2 linked regions of the Methylobacterium currus genome follow. The protein of the gene in region 2 interacts with the protein of the main gene of each other region in a pairwise test. Links are inferred from orthologs where the notes say so. Each region holds a gene or a part of one and is shown on either strand. Other genes may lie near its edges.

Region 1 (4,698 bases), 1.0 Mb from region 2 along the record:
CCTCGCCCCATGGTTTGCGAATTGTTAGCATGACGGGGTATAGGACCGGCCTGAGGGGATTTTGGCGAACGAGGGAGGCCGGCCCGTGCCGACCGCACCCAACACGCGGGGGGCCGATGCGGCCCGTGTCGCGGTCGAGCGCGTGCGCGACGGCGTCGCCGCGCGCCTCGCCGGCCGCTGGACCGCCGACCAGGCCCCTGCCGTCGAGGCCGCCTCCGCCGAGATGCTGGCCGCCGATACTCTGTCTGCCGGCTCGCCCCTCGTCATCGATCTCTCGGGCCTCGCCCGCCTCGACACGCTCGGCGCCTGGGTGCTGGAGCGGACGCGCGCCGCGTTGCCCGCCGGCACGACCTACGCCGGCGCCTCCCCGGAACACCTGATCCTGCTGCGCGAGGTCGCCTACCGCGAGGCCGCGCCGGCGGCGCGGCGCCGGCGCTTCAACCCCCTCGACCCGGTCGCCAGCCTGGGGTCGGGCATGCGCAGCCTCGGCCACCAGGGCCTGGCCGGGCTCGCCTTCCTGGGCGAGGTGGTGGCGGGCTGCCTGCGGGTGCTCGCCAGGCCGCGCAGCTTCCGCGGGCCGGCGCTCGTCAACCAGGTCGAGCAGATCGCTTTGCGCGGCGCGCCGATCATCATGCTGATCTCGTTCCTGGTCGGCTGCATCGTCACCCAGCAGGGCATCATCCAGCTCCAGCGCTTCGGGGCCCAGACCTACGTCGTCAACATGATCGGCATCCTGACCCTGCGCGAGCTCGGGGTGCTGCTCACCTCGATCATGGTGGCGGGTCGCTCCGGCTCGGCCTTCACGGCGGAGATCGGCTCGATGCGCATGCGCGAGGAGGTCGATGCCCTGCGCGTCATGGGCCTCGACCCGATCGAGATCCTGATCGTCCCGCGCATCATCGCCCTGATGTTCGCCCTGCCGCTGCTCGCCTTCCTGGCCGATCTCGCGGCGCTCGCCGGCGGTGCGCTGACCTCGCTCCTCTATGGCGGCCTGTCGCTGGAAGCCTTCGCCTTCCGGCTCCAGAACGCGATCGGCTTCCGTCACCTCGCCATCGGGCTGATCAAGGCGCCGTTCATGGCGCTCATCATCGGCATCATCGCCTCGGTCGAGGGATTCATGGTCGAGGGCTCGGCCGAGTCGCTCGGCCGCCACGTCACCGCCTCAGTCGTCAAGTCAATCTTCATGGTCATCGTCCTCGATGGACTCTTCGCGGTGTTCTTCGCGGCCATCGACTTCTGAGCGAGGCGACCCCCACCCTTGGCGATCCCAGCCCCCCTCCACCCTGCGCCTCCAGGCCGCGACGCGATCATCCGCGTGCGCGATCTCGTGGTCGGCTTCGGCGACCGCACGGTGCTCAAGGGCCTCAACCTCGACATCCGCCGGGGTGAGATCCTGGGCTTCGTCGGCCCTTCGGGCCAGGGCAAGTCGGTGCTCACCCGTACGCTGCTCGGCCTGGTGCCGAAGCGCTCGGGCACGATCGAGGTCTTCGGCGAGGACGTCGACCGGCTGAGCCTGGCCCAGCGCCGGGTGATCGAACGGCGCTGGGGCGTGCTGTTTCAGCAGGGCGCCCTGTTCTCGGCGCTGACCGTCAAGCAGAACATCCAGGTGCCGATGCGCGAGCACCTCAAGCTCTCCGAGCGCCTGCTCGACGAGTTCGCACGGCTCAAGATCGAGATGGTGGGCCTCAAGCCCGACGCCGCCGACAAGCTGCCCTCCGAGCTCTCCGGCGGCATGATCAAGCGCGCCGCCCTCGCCCGGGCGCTGGCCCTCGACCCCGAGGTGCTGTTTCTCGACGAGCCGACCTCGGGCCTCGACCCGATCGGCGCCGGCGAGTTCGACGAGCTGGTGGCGACGCTCCAGCGCACGCTCGGGCTGACCGTGTTCATGGTCACCCACGACCTCGACAGCCTCTACACCGCCTGCGACCGCATCGCGGCCCTCGGCGACGGACTGATCATCGCCGAGGGGCCGATCGAGGCGATGCTGGCCTCCGACCACCCGTGGCTGCGCTCCTACTTCCACGGCAAGCGCGCCCGCTCGATCGTGGTGCCGGGAGCGGAAGTCGTTTCATCCCGCGCAACAGTGGAGGGCGTCGCCTGATGTGCGATCCCGCACCCGCCCGTCGCCGGGCCTCACCTAAGCTTGGCGGGTTAGACCATGCCCCGAAGGCGCCTTCGAGGGCGTCTCTCCCGCTCTCCGCCCCGCACGAGCATGGAAACCGTTAAGGCATGGAAACCCGCGCCAACAACGTCCTGATCGGCGCCTTCACGCTGGCGGTGATCGCACTCGGCTTCGCCTTCGCGTTCTGGTTGCGCGGCAGCTCCGCGAACCAGGCCCGGATGCCGGTGCGCATCGTGTTCTCGGGTGGCGTCGGGGGCTTGGCCAAGGGGGCGGTCGTCACCTTCAACGGCATCCGGGTCGGCGAGGCGACCGACGTCCGGCTGCTGCCGCAGGACCCGCGCCGGGTGACGGCGATCATCGAGGTCAATCGCGGCACGCCCCTGCGCGCCGACACGCGCGCGCGCCTCGACATGACGATGCTGACCGGCGTCGCCTCGATCGCCCTCGTCGGTGGCAGCGCCGATGCCCCGCCGCTCGCGCCGACCAACAACGATCCCGTTCCGACGATCTTCGCCGACGCCTCCGACATCCAGGACCTCATGGCCGCGGCCCGCACCATCGCGCAGCGCGCCGACGACATGCTCCAGCGCCTCGACCGGGTGGTCGCCGGCAACGAGGGCGCGATCAACCGCACGCTCGCGAATGTCGAGCGGTTCTCGAAGACGCTCGGCGACAGCGCGCCGGCCCTCGACGCCCTGACCAAGGCGGTGGACGGCCGCAAGCTCGCGAGCCTGATCGACAATGCCGACAGGTTCTCGGCCGCCCTCGCCGCCGCCTCGCCGGACGTCCAGGCCGGCATGCACGACGCGCGGGCGCTGGCGGGCAAGCTCAACGCCTCCGCCGACCGGCTCGACGCGGTGCTGAAGGGCGCCGAGGGCTTCCTCGGCTCCGCCGCGGGCGATGCCGGCAAGAGCACCTTCGCCGAGGTGCGCGACGCCGCGATCTCGATCCGCGAGGCGGGCCGGGCCTTCCGCACCATGTCGGAGAACCTCGACAAGCGCACCGCCACCCTGACCCAGAGCGTCAGCCGCCTCAGCGGCACCGGCCGGCGCGAGGTGCAGACCCTGGCGACCGATGGCCAGCGCACCCTCAACAGCCTCAACAGCGCCGTGCGCAACATCGAGCGCGACCCCTCGCAGGTGATCTTCGGCGGCAAGCCGTCGTTGCCCGAATACAACGGTCGCTGATCATGTTGCGGTGCGGCCTCGCCGCGGTTGCACCCGCGCGCCCGGCCGGGCGTTGTCCGTCCGTCTTCGGTCAAGCTTCCGGGCCTGTCCCGGTCCCGCCTTCCGGTCCGCCCGCTCCCATGCTCCTCAAGGTCCCTTCCCCGCGTCATGCTCCCGGCCTGCTGGCCGTCGGTCTGGCCCTCGTCCTCGGCGCCTGCGGCAGCGGCGCCGTGCCGACCACCTTCGACCTCACCGCCCTGCCGGGCGCGGCCCGCAGCGGCGCGGCGCGGCGCTCGATCGTGGTGGCGGAGCCGGTCGGGCTGCAGCCCTTCGAGGCCGACCGGATCATCGTGCGCGAGCCCGGCGGCGCGGTGTCCTATCTCGGTGGCGGCCAATGGGCGGACCGGCTGCCCCGGCTGGTCCAGACCCGGCTGATCCAGAGCCTCGAGAACGCCAACCGCCTCAAGTCGGTCAGCCGCCCCGGCGACAAGGTCGCGGCCGACACGGTGCTGATCACCGAGCTGCGGTCCTTCGACATCCATGCGGGCACCCGCGAGGCGGTGGTCGACCTCTCAGCCAAGCTGATCCAGGAGAGCACCGGCACGGTCGTGGCGGCCAAGGTGTTCCAGGCCCGCGTCCCGGTGGCGGAGGTGAACGCCGGGGTGGCGGCGAACGGCCTCGACCGGGCGTTGTCGCTGGTGCTGGCGGATCTGGTGCGATGGATCAACGCCGGGGGTTGAGCTTGCCCGCTCCCGCCGGGAGCGTGCCGTATCCCTCCGTCCCATCCTCGACCTCGTCCTGAGGTGCCGGCCGATCGACGATCGGTTGGCCTCGAAGGAGGGCACGGGAAGTCTCCGAAATCACCGGTGCCCCTTTCGACGCTGCCGCAAGCGTCAGCACCTCGGGATGAGTTCGAGCGTTGGGAGAGCGGTTCGGAGGCCGTAGGAGGGCGGTGACCACCGGGGTCGCCGGGAGGGCCGGTCAAGCGCCGCGGGCCGACATCGACGCGCCGAGGAAAGCCGGTGTCGTCGAGCGGGGCCCGGAGAGGCGGGTCAGGCCGCCTGAATCCTCAGGCCCTCACTCCATCACAGCCGCCTTCATGATCACCACCATGAAGGCCCGCCCCGTCCCCTCGCTGACGCAGCGCACGGTGTGGGGCCGGTCGCAGCGGTAGCGCAGGGTCTCGCCGGCCCGGGCCCGCTGCACCGCGCCGGCCACGTCGACCTCGAACTCGCCCTCGGTGACCGACAGGCACTCGACCGAGCCGCGCTGGTGGGCATCGGAATCGAGCACCCCGCCGGGATCGGCCGAGAGGTCGTACCATTGCAGCCACTCGACGGTCTTGATCCAGCCGATGATGGCGAGCCGCATCCGGCCGTCATCGGAGACGAGGATCGGCGTGTCGGCCCG
Region 2 (7,613 bases):
CGCGGCCTCGTGCTCGCCGATGGCGAGGCCTGGCGTCACCAGCGAAAGGTGCTCGCCCCCGCCTTCACGCCCCGCACCCTGCCCCTGATGCTGCGTTTCGTCGCCCGCAGCGCGGAGGAATCCTGCTGCCGGCTGGAGGCCGGCCTCGGCGCGCCCGCGGATCTCCGGGGCGAGATGCAAAGGGTCGCCCTCGACATCGCCACCACCTCGATGTTCTCCCTGGAGACCGGGGCGCTCGGCGCCGAGATCCGGGCGCTGGTCTCCGGCTATCTCGACCGGCTGGGCAAGCCGACCGTGACCGATTTCCTGTTGCCGCCGGGCTGGCCGACCCCGTCGAGCCCGCGCCGAGCCCTGTTCCGCCGCCGGTGGCTCCGGCTGGTGGGGGCGGTGCTGGAGGCGCGGCGCGGGCAGGGGGCCCAAGGACAGGGGGCCTGGGGCGCGCCGCGCGACCTGTTCGACCTCCTGATCGAGGCTCATGGCGACGCGCCGGGCGGTCTGCTCGCCGACGAGGTCGGCACGCTGATCGTCGCCGGCCACGAGACCACCGCCTCGACCCTGTTCTGGGCCTGCACCCTGCTCGCCCGCGAGCCGGGCATGCAGGACGCGCTCGCCGCGGAAGCGACCGGGCTCGATCTGTCCGAGGCGGGCGCCGCCGCAGCGCTGCCGTCCTTGCGGCTGGCGAAGGCGGTGGCGCAGGAGACCTTGCGGCTCTATCCGCCGGTCTACGTCATCGCGCGGCGCGCCGCGCGGGCGAGCGTGGTCGAGGGCACCACGATCCCGGCCGGCAGCATCGTGATGATCCCGACCTGGGTGCTCCACCGCAACCCGCGCTGGTGGGACCGGCCGGAGGTGTTCGACCCCGGGCGCTTCCTCGACCGCCCGGAGCCCGACCGCTTCGTCTACCTGCCCTTCGGCGCCGGGCCGCGGATCTGCATCGGCGCGCAGCTCGCGCTCGCCGAGGCGACCCTGGTCCTCGCCCGGCTCGCCCGCGCGTTCCACCTGCGGCTTGCCGACGACCGGCCGGTCCTGCCGGTAGCGACCACCACGGTGCGGCCGGACCACGTGCCGCGCTTCCTTCTGAAGCGACGCGCGGGTTGAGCCTGCCGCCCGCGAAAAAATGCTCTATGGGGCTGTGCAGGCGGCCGATTCCGGCCCCTTGATCAAGAGACAGAGACACGGTGCGACCCTGGCGCAGCGGCCCGTCCGACCGGCGCGGCTACCATCACGGCAACCTCAAGGAGGCCCTGATCGAGGCCGCGCGCCGCTTCATCGCGGAGCGCGGGATCGGCGGCTTCACCCTGGTCGACGCGGCGCGCCTCGTCGGCGTGTCCCCGGCGGCGCTCTACCGCCATTTCCGCGGCCGCGAGGCCCTGCTGGAGGAAGTGGCCGAGCGCGGCTTCACAGAGCTCGCCGCCCGCCTCGCCCGGGCGCTGCGTGGGCCCGGCACGCCGCTGGAGCGCTTCACCCGCATGGGCGAGGCCTACCTGACCTTCGCCGAGGAGGAGCCGGGCTACTACGCGGCGATCTTCGAGGCCCGGCCGATCGGCCCCGACGGCGGCCCGCCCGCGCAGGCGCCGCGCGACCGCGACGCCTTCGGGCTCCTGGTCGAGGCCCTGCGGAGCACCTTCCCGGACGGCTTCTCGGCGAACGTCGATCCGCGCTTCGTCGCCCTGGAGGTCTGGGCGCTGTCCCACGGCATCGCGACGCTCGCCGCCGCCGGCCGGCTGCCGACCGGGCCCGGCCTGCCGACCAAGTACGACCTCCTGCGGGCCGGCGTGCTCGCCATGGTGCACGGGGCGACGGCGCGGGCGGGGTAGAGGGCTCGGCGCCCCATCCGTGTCGCCCGTCATGCAGACGCTCTCACCCTCCATTCAGGATGAGATCCTGAATGGGCGTCTCGACCCGCAGCGGCGAACTGGCTCCCTCCCGCGGGCGAGGCCGATCATGCAGCAGCCGACCGGACAGGCCCGCATCGTCACCGAGCGCGACGGGAGTGCGGGCGCCGCGACCGCGGCCGAGATCGGCGCCCGGTTCTTCCGCCTGGATGTCGGCCGGAAGAGGACTGGCTGCGCCTCGCCGATGCCATCCTGACGCCGATCTGGGAGCCGATGCTCGGGAGGGGCCCGGGCGCGAGGCGCGGATGGCGGCCCTCGTGGCCGATACCCCGCTCGAGCGCTTCGGGCGTCCGGAGGAGATCGCGGCGGTAGCGGCGATACTCGCCTCGGACGAGGCTGCTGACATGACGCGGGCCGAACTCAACCTGGATGGGGGGCTGGCGGGATCGGCGGCGAGCCCGGGGTGACCTGGCTCCCGCAGCGGCTCGCAGATGGCCGTGACAGGTGAACCTTGCGCATCGCGCCCACCGGGGAGTGGTCAATCCTTGGGGTGGAGCGTCGAATGCATGAGACCGCGACGCATCCTCCCAACGGAAAAGGGGCCGCCTCGCGGCGACCCCCTCCCGTCTCTCGGGACTGGCTGGCGAAGGACTTAGAAGTCCATGCCGCCCATGCCGCCGCCCGGCATGGCCGGAGCAGGGCTGTCCTTCTTCGGGGCGTCGGCGACCATCGCCTCGGTCGTCACCAGCAGGCCGGCCACCGAAGCGGCGTCCTGCAGGGCGGTGCGCACGACCTTGGCCGGGTCGACGATGCCGGCCTGGATCATGTCGACGTACTCTTCGGTCTGGGCGTTGAAGCCGTAGGTCTCCGAGTCGCCCTTGTCGCTGATCTTGCCGACCACGATCGAGCCCTCGACGCCGGCGTTGCTGGCGATCTGGCGGATCGGGGCCTCAAGGGCCTTCAGGACGATCTTGATGCCGGCCTGGACGTCGGCGTTGTCGCTCGTGAGAGCGGCCACGGCCTTCTTGGCGCGCAGGAGCGCGGTGCCGCCGCCGGGGACGATGCCTTCCTCGACCGCCGCGCGGGTGGCGTGGAGAGCGTCGTCGACGCGGTCCTTCTTCTCCTTGACCTCGACCTCGGTCGCGCCGCCGACGCGGATCACCGCGACGCCGCCGGCGAGCTTGGCCAGGCGCTCCTGGAGCTTCTCGCGGTCGTAGTCCGAGGTCGTCTCCTCGATCTGCGCCTTGATCTGCTGGACGCGGGCCTCGATGTCGGCCTTCTCGCCGGCGCCGTCGATGATCGTGGTGTTCTCCTTCTCGATGCGGACGCGCTTGGCGCGGCCGAGCATCGGGAGGGTCACGTTCTCGAGCTTGATGCCGAGGTCCTCGGCGATCATCTGACCCTGGGTCAGGATCGCGATGTCCTCGAGCATGGCCTTGCGACGGTCACCGAAGCCCGGCGCCTTCACGGCCGCGACCTTCAGGCCGCCGCGCAGCTTGTTGACCACCAGGGTGGCCAGGGCCTCGCCCTCGATGTCCTCGGCGACGATCAGCAGCGGCTTGCCGGTCTGGACGACGGCCTCGAGCACCGGCAGCATCGCCTGGAGCGACGACAGCTTCTTCTCGTGGATGAGGATGTAGGGATCCTCGAGCTCGGCGATCATCTTCTCCGCATTCGTGATGAAGTACGGGGAGAGGTAGCCGCGGTCGAACTGCATGCCCTCGACGACGTCGAGCTCGGTCTCGGCGGTCTTCGCCTCCTCGACCGTGATCACGCCCTCGTTGCCGACCTTCTGCATGGCATGGGCGATCATCTCGCCGATGTCCTTGTCGCCGTTGGCCGAGATCGTGCCGACCTGGGCGATCTCCTCCGAGGCCGACACCTTCTTGGCGCGGCTCTGGATGTCCTTCACGGCGGCCTGGGTGGCGAGGTCGATGCCGCGCTTCAGGTCCATCGGGTTCATGCCGGCGGCGACGTACTTGGCGCCCTCGCGGACGATCGCCTGGGCCAGCACGGTCGCGGTGGTGGTGCCGTCACCCGCGATGTCGTTGGTCTTCGAGGCCACTTCGCGCACCATCTGGGCGCCCATGTTCTCGAACTTGTCGGCGAGCTCGATCTCCTTGGCGACGGTGACGCCGTCCTTGGTGATCCGCGGCGCGCCGAAGCTCTTCTCGATCACGACGTTGCGGCCCTTCGGGCCGAGCGTGACCTTCACGGCATCCGCCAGGATGTCCACGCCGCGCAGCATCTTCTCGCGGGCGTCGGAGGCGAAACGAACGTCTTTCGCTGCCATGGTGAATCCTCACTTCAGATCGGTGTTGCAGGGAAAACCCTCCGGCGTCAGCTCCCGGTCGGGGCGCCGCCGTCAGGCTTCGGGGCTGGTCAGGGGGTGGCGATTACGCCAGCACGCCCATGATGTCGGACTCCTTCATGATGAGGAGGTCCTTGCCGTCGATCTTGACCTCGGTGCCCGACCACTTGCCGAACAGGACGCGGTCGCCGGCCTTGACGTCGAGGGGGTTCAGCTTGCCGGACTCGTCGCGGGCGCCGGGGCCGACGGCGACGATCTCGCCCTCTTGCGGCTTCTCCTTGGCGGTATCCGGGATGATGATGCCGCCCTTGGTCTTCTCCTCGCTCTCGATGCGACGGACGACGACACGGTCGTGCAGCGGACGGAATTGCATGTGCTGCCCTCTTGCTTCGCAGAACGCATTGCGGTTGGTGCTGGCGCCGAAGCCGCCTTCCAACCCGGGCATTAGCACTCTCGTGAGGTGAGTGCTAAGGCTGGCGTGGAGATAATCGGGGCGCGGGTTTGAGTCAAGACTCTGGTGTGTGGCCTCCACGGCACGCTCCGCGCCGTGTCCCACCCTTCGGCCCCACCCTTCGGACCCCACCCTTGGCCGCCCCCTCTGCCGCCCTCAGGAGCCCACCCTTCGCATGATCACGCTGCACGGCTCGGAGGGCGTCGTCGCCGAGGGCCAGGATTGCGCGGCGCGGCCCCTGCCGGCCCATGGCACCTGGCTCGACCTCGACGACCCGAGCGAGGCCGAAACCGCGCTCGCGGAGACGGTGACCGGCCTCACGGTCCCATCCCGCTCGGCGCTCAGCGAGGTGCAGAACTCGCGCCGCCTCAACCGGCGCCGGGACGCGTTCTACTTGAGCACCCCGATGGTCTCGTTCCGCGACGACGACCTGAGCCTGCGCCCCCTCGGCTTCGTGCTGACGCCGGAGCGGCTGCTGACCGTCCGGTTCCAGCCGCTCGCCGCCTTCGACACCGTCAAGGCGCGCCAAGCGGAGCGGGACGGACCGGCCTCCAGCGTCGAGACCTTCCTGGCGCTCGTCGAGGAGCTGATCGACCGCCTGGCCGACACCCTCGAGACGCTGAGCGACGAGCTCGATTCGCTCTCGACCCGGATCTTCACCTTCGACACCAGCGCCAACGGCAACGGCCGCCGCGAGGAATCGGGGCCCAAGAGCTTCGCACCCAAGCGCCGCGACCTCGCCCTGCGGCGCCTGCTGCGCGCCATCGGCCGGCGCGGCAAGGCCCTGTCGAAGCTGCGCGCTGCGCTCCTCGGGCTCGGCCGCATCCTGCCATACGTCGCCGGCGAGGCGGAAGGCTGGTTGAAGCCCGAGGAGAGGGCCCGCTGCGAGAGCCTGCGCCTCGACGTCGCCTCCCTCGACGAGTTCGAGACGCGGCTGTCCGAGACGGTGCAGTTCCTGCTCGACGCCACCCTCGGCCTCATCAACATGGAGCAGAACAACACCTTCCGGGTGCTCACGGTCGTCTCGGTGATCGGCATTCCCCCGACCCTGATGGCCTCGGTCTACGGCATGAACTTCAAGCACATGCCGGAGCTGGACTGGACCTTCGGCTATCCGTTCGGGCTCGCGGTGATCGCGGCGAGCGCGCTGGTGCCGGCTGTTTATTTCAAGCTGAAGGGGTGGTTCTGACGCCCGCTCACCGCCGCGCCGCCAGCGCCGACCCGGCCAGGATCAGACCCGCACCCCCCAGCGTCGCCACCCCCGGCACCTCCCCGAAGGCGACGTAGCCGAGGCCGATCGCCCAGAGGAGGGCGGTGTATTCCATCGCGGCGAGGCGCGACGCCTCGGCCTTGGCGTAGGCCCGGCTGAGCACCAGGTGGCCGGCGACGCCGAGCATGCCGACGAGGACGAGGAGCGCCCAGTCGGGCGTGGCGACCGGAATCCAGGTCCAGGCCGCGGGGGCGGCCAGCATCGCGGCGGGGCCGGCATTCTGGATCGCCACGATGGTCACCACCGGGTCGTGACGGGCGCGGGCGCGCAGCAGCACCATCGAGAGCGCGTAGGTGAGGGCGGAGGCGAGGATGGCGGCGATGCCCCAGGCCGAGCCGGCCGCCCGGGGCGCGTCCGTCCCGACCTGTCCCGCCACCACGATCCCGACCCCGGCGAAGCCGACGAGGAGCCCGGCCCAGACCGGCGGCCGCACCCGCTCGCGCAGCAGGAGCGCGGCGAACAGCGCGATGAAGATCGGGCTCAGGAACGACAGGGCCAGCGCCTCGGCGAGCGGCAGCACCGACAGGCCGTGGAAGAAGCAGAGCGCGGTCGCGACCACCAGCACCGCCCGCAGGCCGTTCGTGCGCCAGGTCTCGGCCGAGGGCCAGCCGGGCCGCAACACCGCGAGCACGCCCGCCATCACGAGGGTGCCGACGAGGTAGCGGGAGAAGGCGATGCCGGTCACGCCGTATCGGTCGGACAGGCCCTTGATGGTGGCGTCCATCAGCGACAGGAGCCCGATGCCGAGGGCGGCGAGCAGGATCGCGGAGGCGGAGGAGGAGGGGGAGCGCATGGTGCAAGCCGGATGGCCCGGGGAGGAGCGCGGCGCAAGGCCGGTGGGCTCGGGGCGCTTAGGCGTTTCCTAAGGGGTCGGCTCCATCGTCGGCCTCGGATCCGCGTCGTCCGAAGGGAGCCAGACCGATGCTGCACGATGGTCCCGGCCGGCCTCGCGGGGGGCGTGGATGAGAATCGTCCTCGTCGCCGACCACGCCTCCATCAATGGCGGCCAGGCCAAGGTCTCGCTCGAGAGCGCGATCGGGCTCGCCGGCCGTGGCCACGAGGTCGTGCTGTTCGCGGCCGTCGGCCCGGCCGATCCGCGCCTGGCCGAGGCCGGGGTGCGCACGGTGCTCCTCGGCCAGACCGACGTGACGCAGGCCCGCTCCCTCGCGCGGTTCGGGGTGCAGTGGCTGTGGAACGGGACTGCTGCGGCCCAGCTGCGGGCCCTCGTCGACGAGTCCGATCCGCGCGACACGGTGGTCCACGTCCATGCCTGGGCCAAGGCCCTGTCACCGTCGATCGGGCCGGTGCTGCGGGGCTGCGCCGCGCCGGTGGTCTACACCGCGCACGAATACTACCTCGCCTGCCCCAATGGCGGCTTCTACGACTATCCCGTGGCCGCCGCCTGCCACCGGATTCCGAACGGGCCGGCCTGCCTCGCCCACAATTGCGATTCACGCACCTATCCGCGCAAGCTGATGCGGGTCGCCCGCCACGAACTGATGCGCCGCACCGGCCTCGTCGCGGGCATCGACGCCATGATCACCATCAGCAAGCTCCAGCGGGAGGTGCTGGCGCCGCACCTGCCGAAGGCGATGCGCTACTACGACGTGCCGAACCCGGTCGATGCCGAGCCCCTCGGCCACCGGGCCGGCCCGCCGGGCGACTTCGTGTTCGTCGGCCGCCTCTCGCCCGAGAAGGGCCCGGGGCTCTTCGCCGAGGCGGCGCGGCTGTCCGGGATGCGGGCAA

The links. The genes of interacting proteins can lie anywhere in the genome.
Region 1: the proteins of groL (region 2) and DA075_RS27480 interact in binary tests that used the Escherichia coli proteins (3 or more experiments, as listed by UniProt). The link is inferred for Methylobacterium currus from one-to-one orthologs.

The regions. Positions count from the first base shown.
Region 1 is NZ_CP028843.1:5,998,806-6,003,503, forward strand. Bases 441-3,203 are described here. They hold DA075_RS27480 (ABC transporter ATP-binding protein), read left to right. Parts: upstream 441-1,306; coding sequence 1,307-2,101; downstream 2,102-3,203. Other genes in these bases: DA075_RS27475 (ABC transporter permease), read left to right, coding at 441-1,240; DA075_RS27485 (MlaD family protein), read left to right, coding at 2,230-3,203. Also shown: more of DA075_RS27475, read left to right, coding at 86-440; more of DA075_RS27485, read left to right, coding at 3,204-3,309; DA075_RS27490 (ABC-type transport auxiliary lipoprotein family protein), read left to right, coding at 3,429-4,028; DA075_RS27495 (helix-turn-helix domain-containing protein), read right to left, coding at 4,366-4,698. UniProt on the Escherichia coli protein: Part of the ABC transporter complex MlaFEDB, which is involved in a phospholipid transport pathway that maintains lipid asymmetry in the outer membrane by retrograde trafficking of phospholipids from the outer membrane to the inner membrane.
Region 2 is NZ_CP028843.1:4,994,644-5,002,256, reverse strand. The notes cover bases 1,809-4,695. They hold groL (chaperonin GroEL), read right to left. Parts: upstream 4,129-4,695; coding sequence 2,488-4,128; downstream 1,809-2,487. Other genes in these bases: groES (co-chaperone GroES), read right to left, coding at 4,232-4,519; DA075_RS36750 (hypothetical protein), read left to right, coding at 1,945-2,091; DA075_RS23165 (TetR/AcrR family transcriptional regulator), read left to right, coding at 1,809-1,817. Outside these bases: DA075_RS23170 (cytochrome P450), read left to right, coding at 1-1,098; more of DA075_RS23165, read left to right, coding at 1,179-1,808; DA075_RS23145 (magnesium transporter CorA family protein), read left to right, coding at 4,773-5,786; DA075_RS23140 (DMT family transporter), read right to left, coding at 5,794-6,660; DA075_RS23135 (glycosyltransferase family 4 protein), read left to right, coding at 6,830-7,613.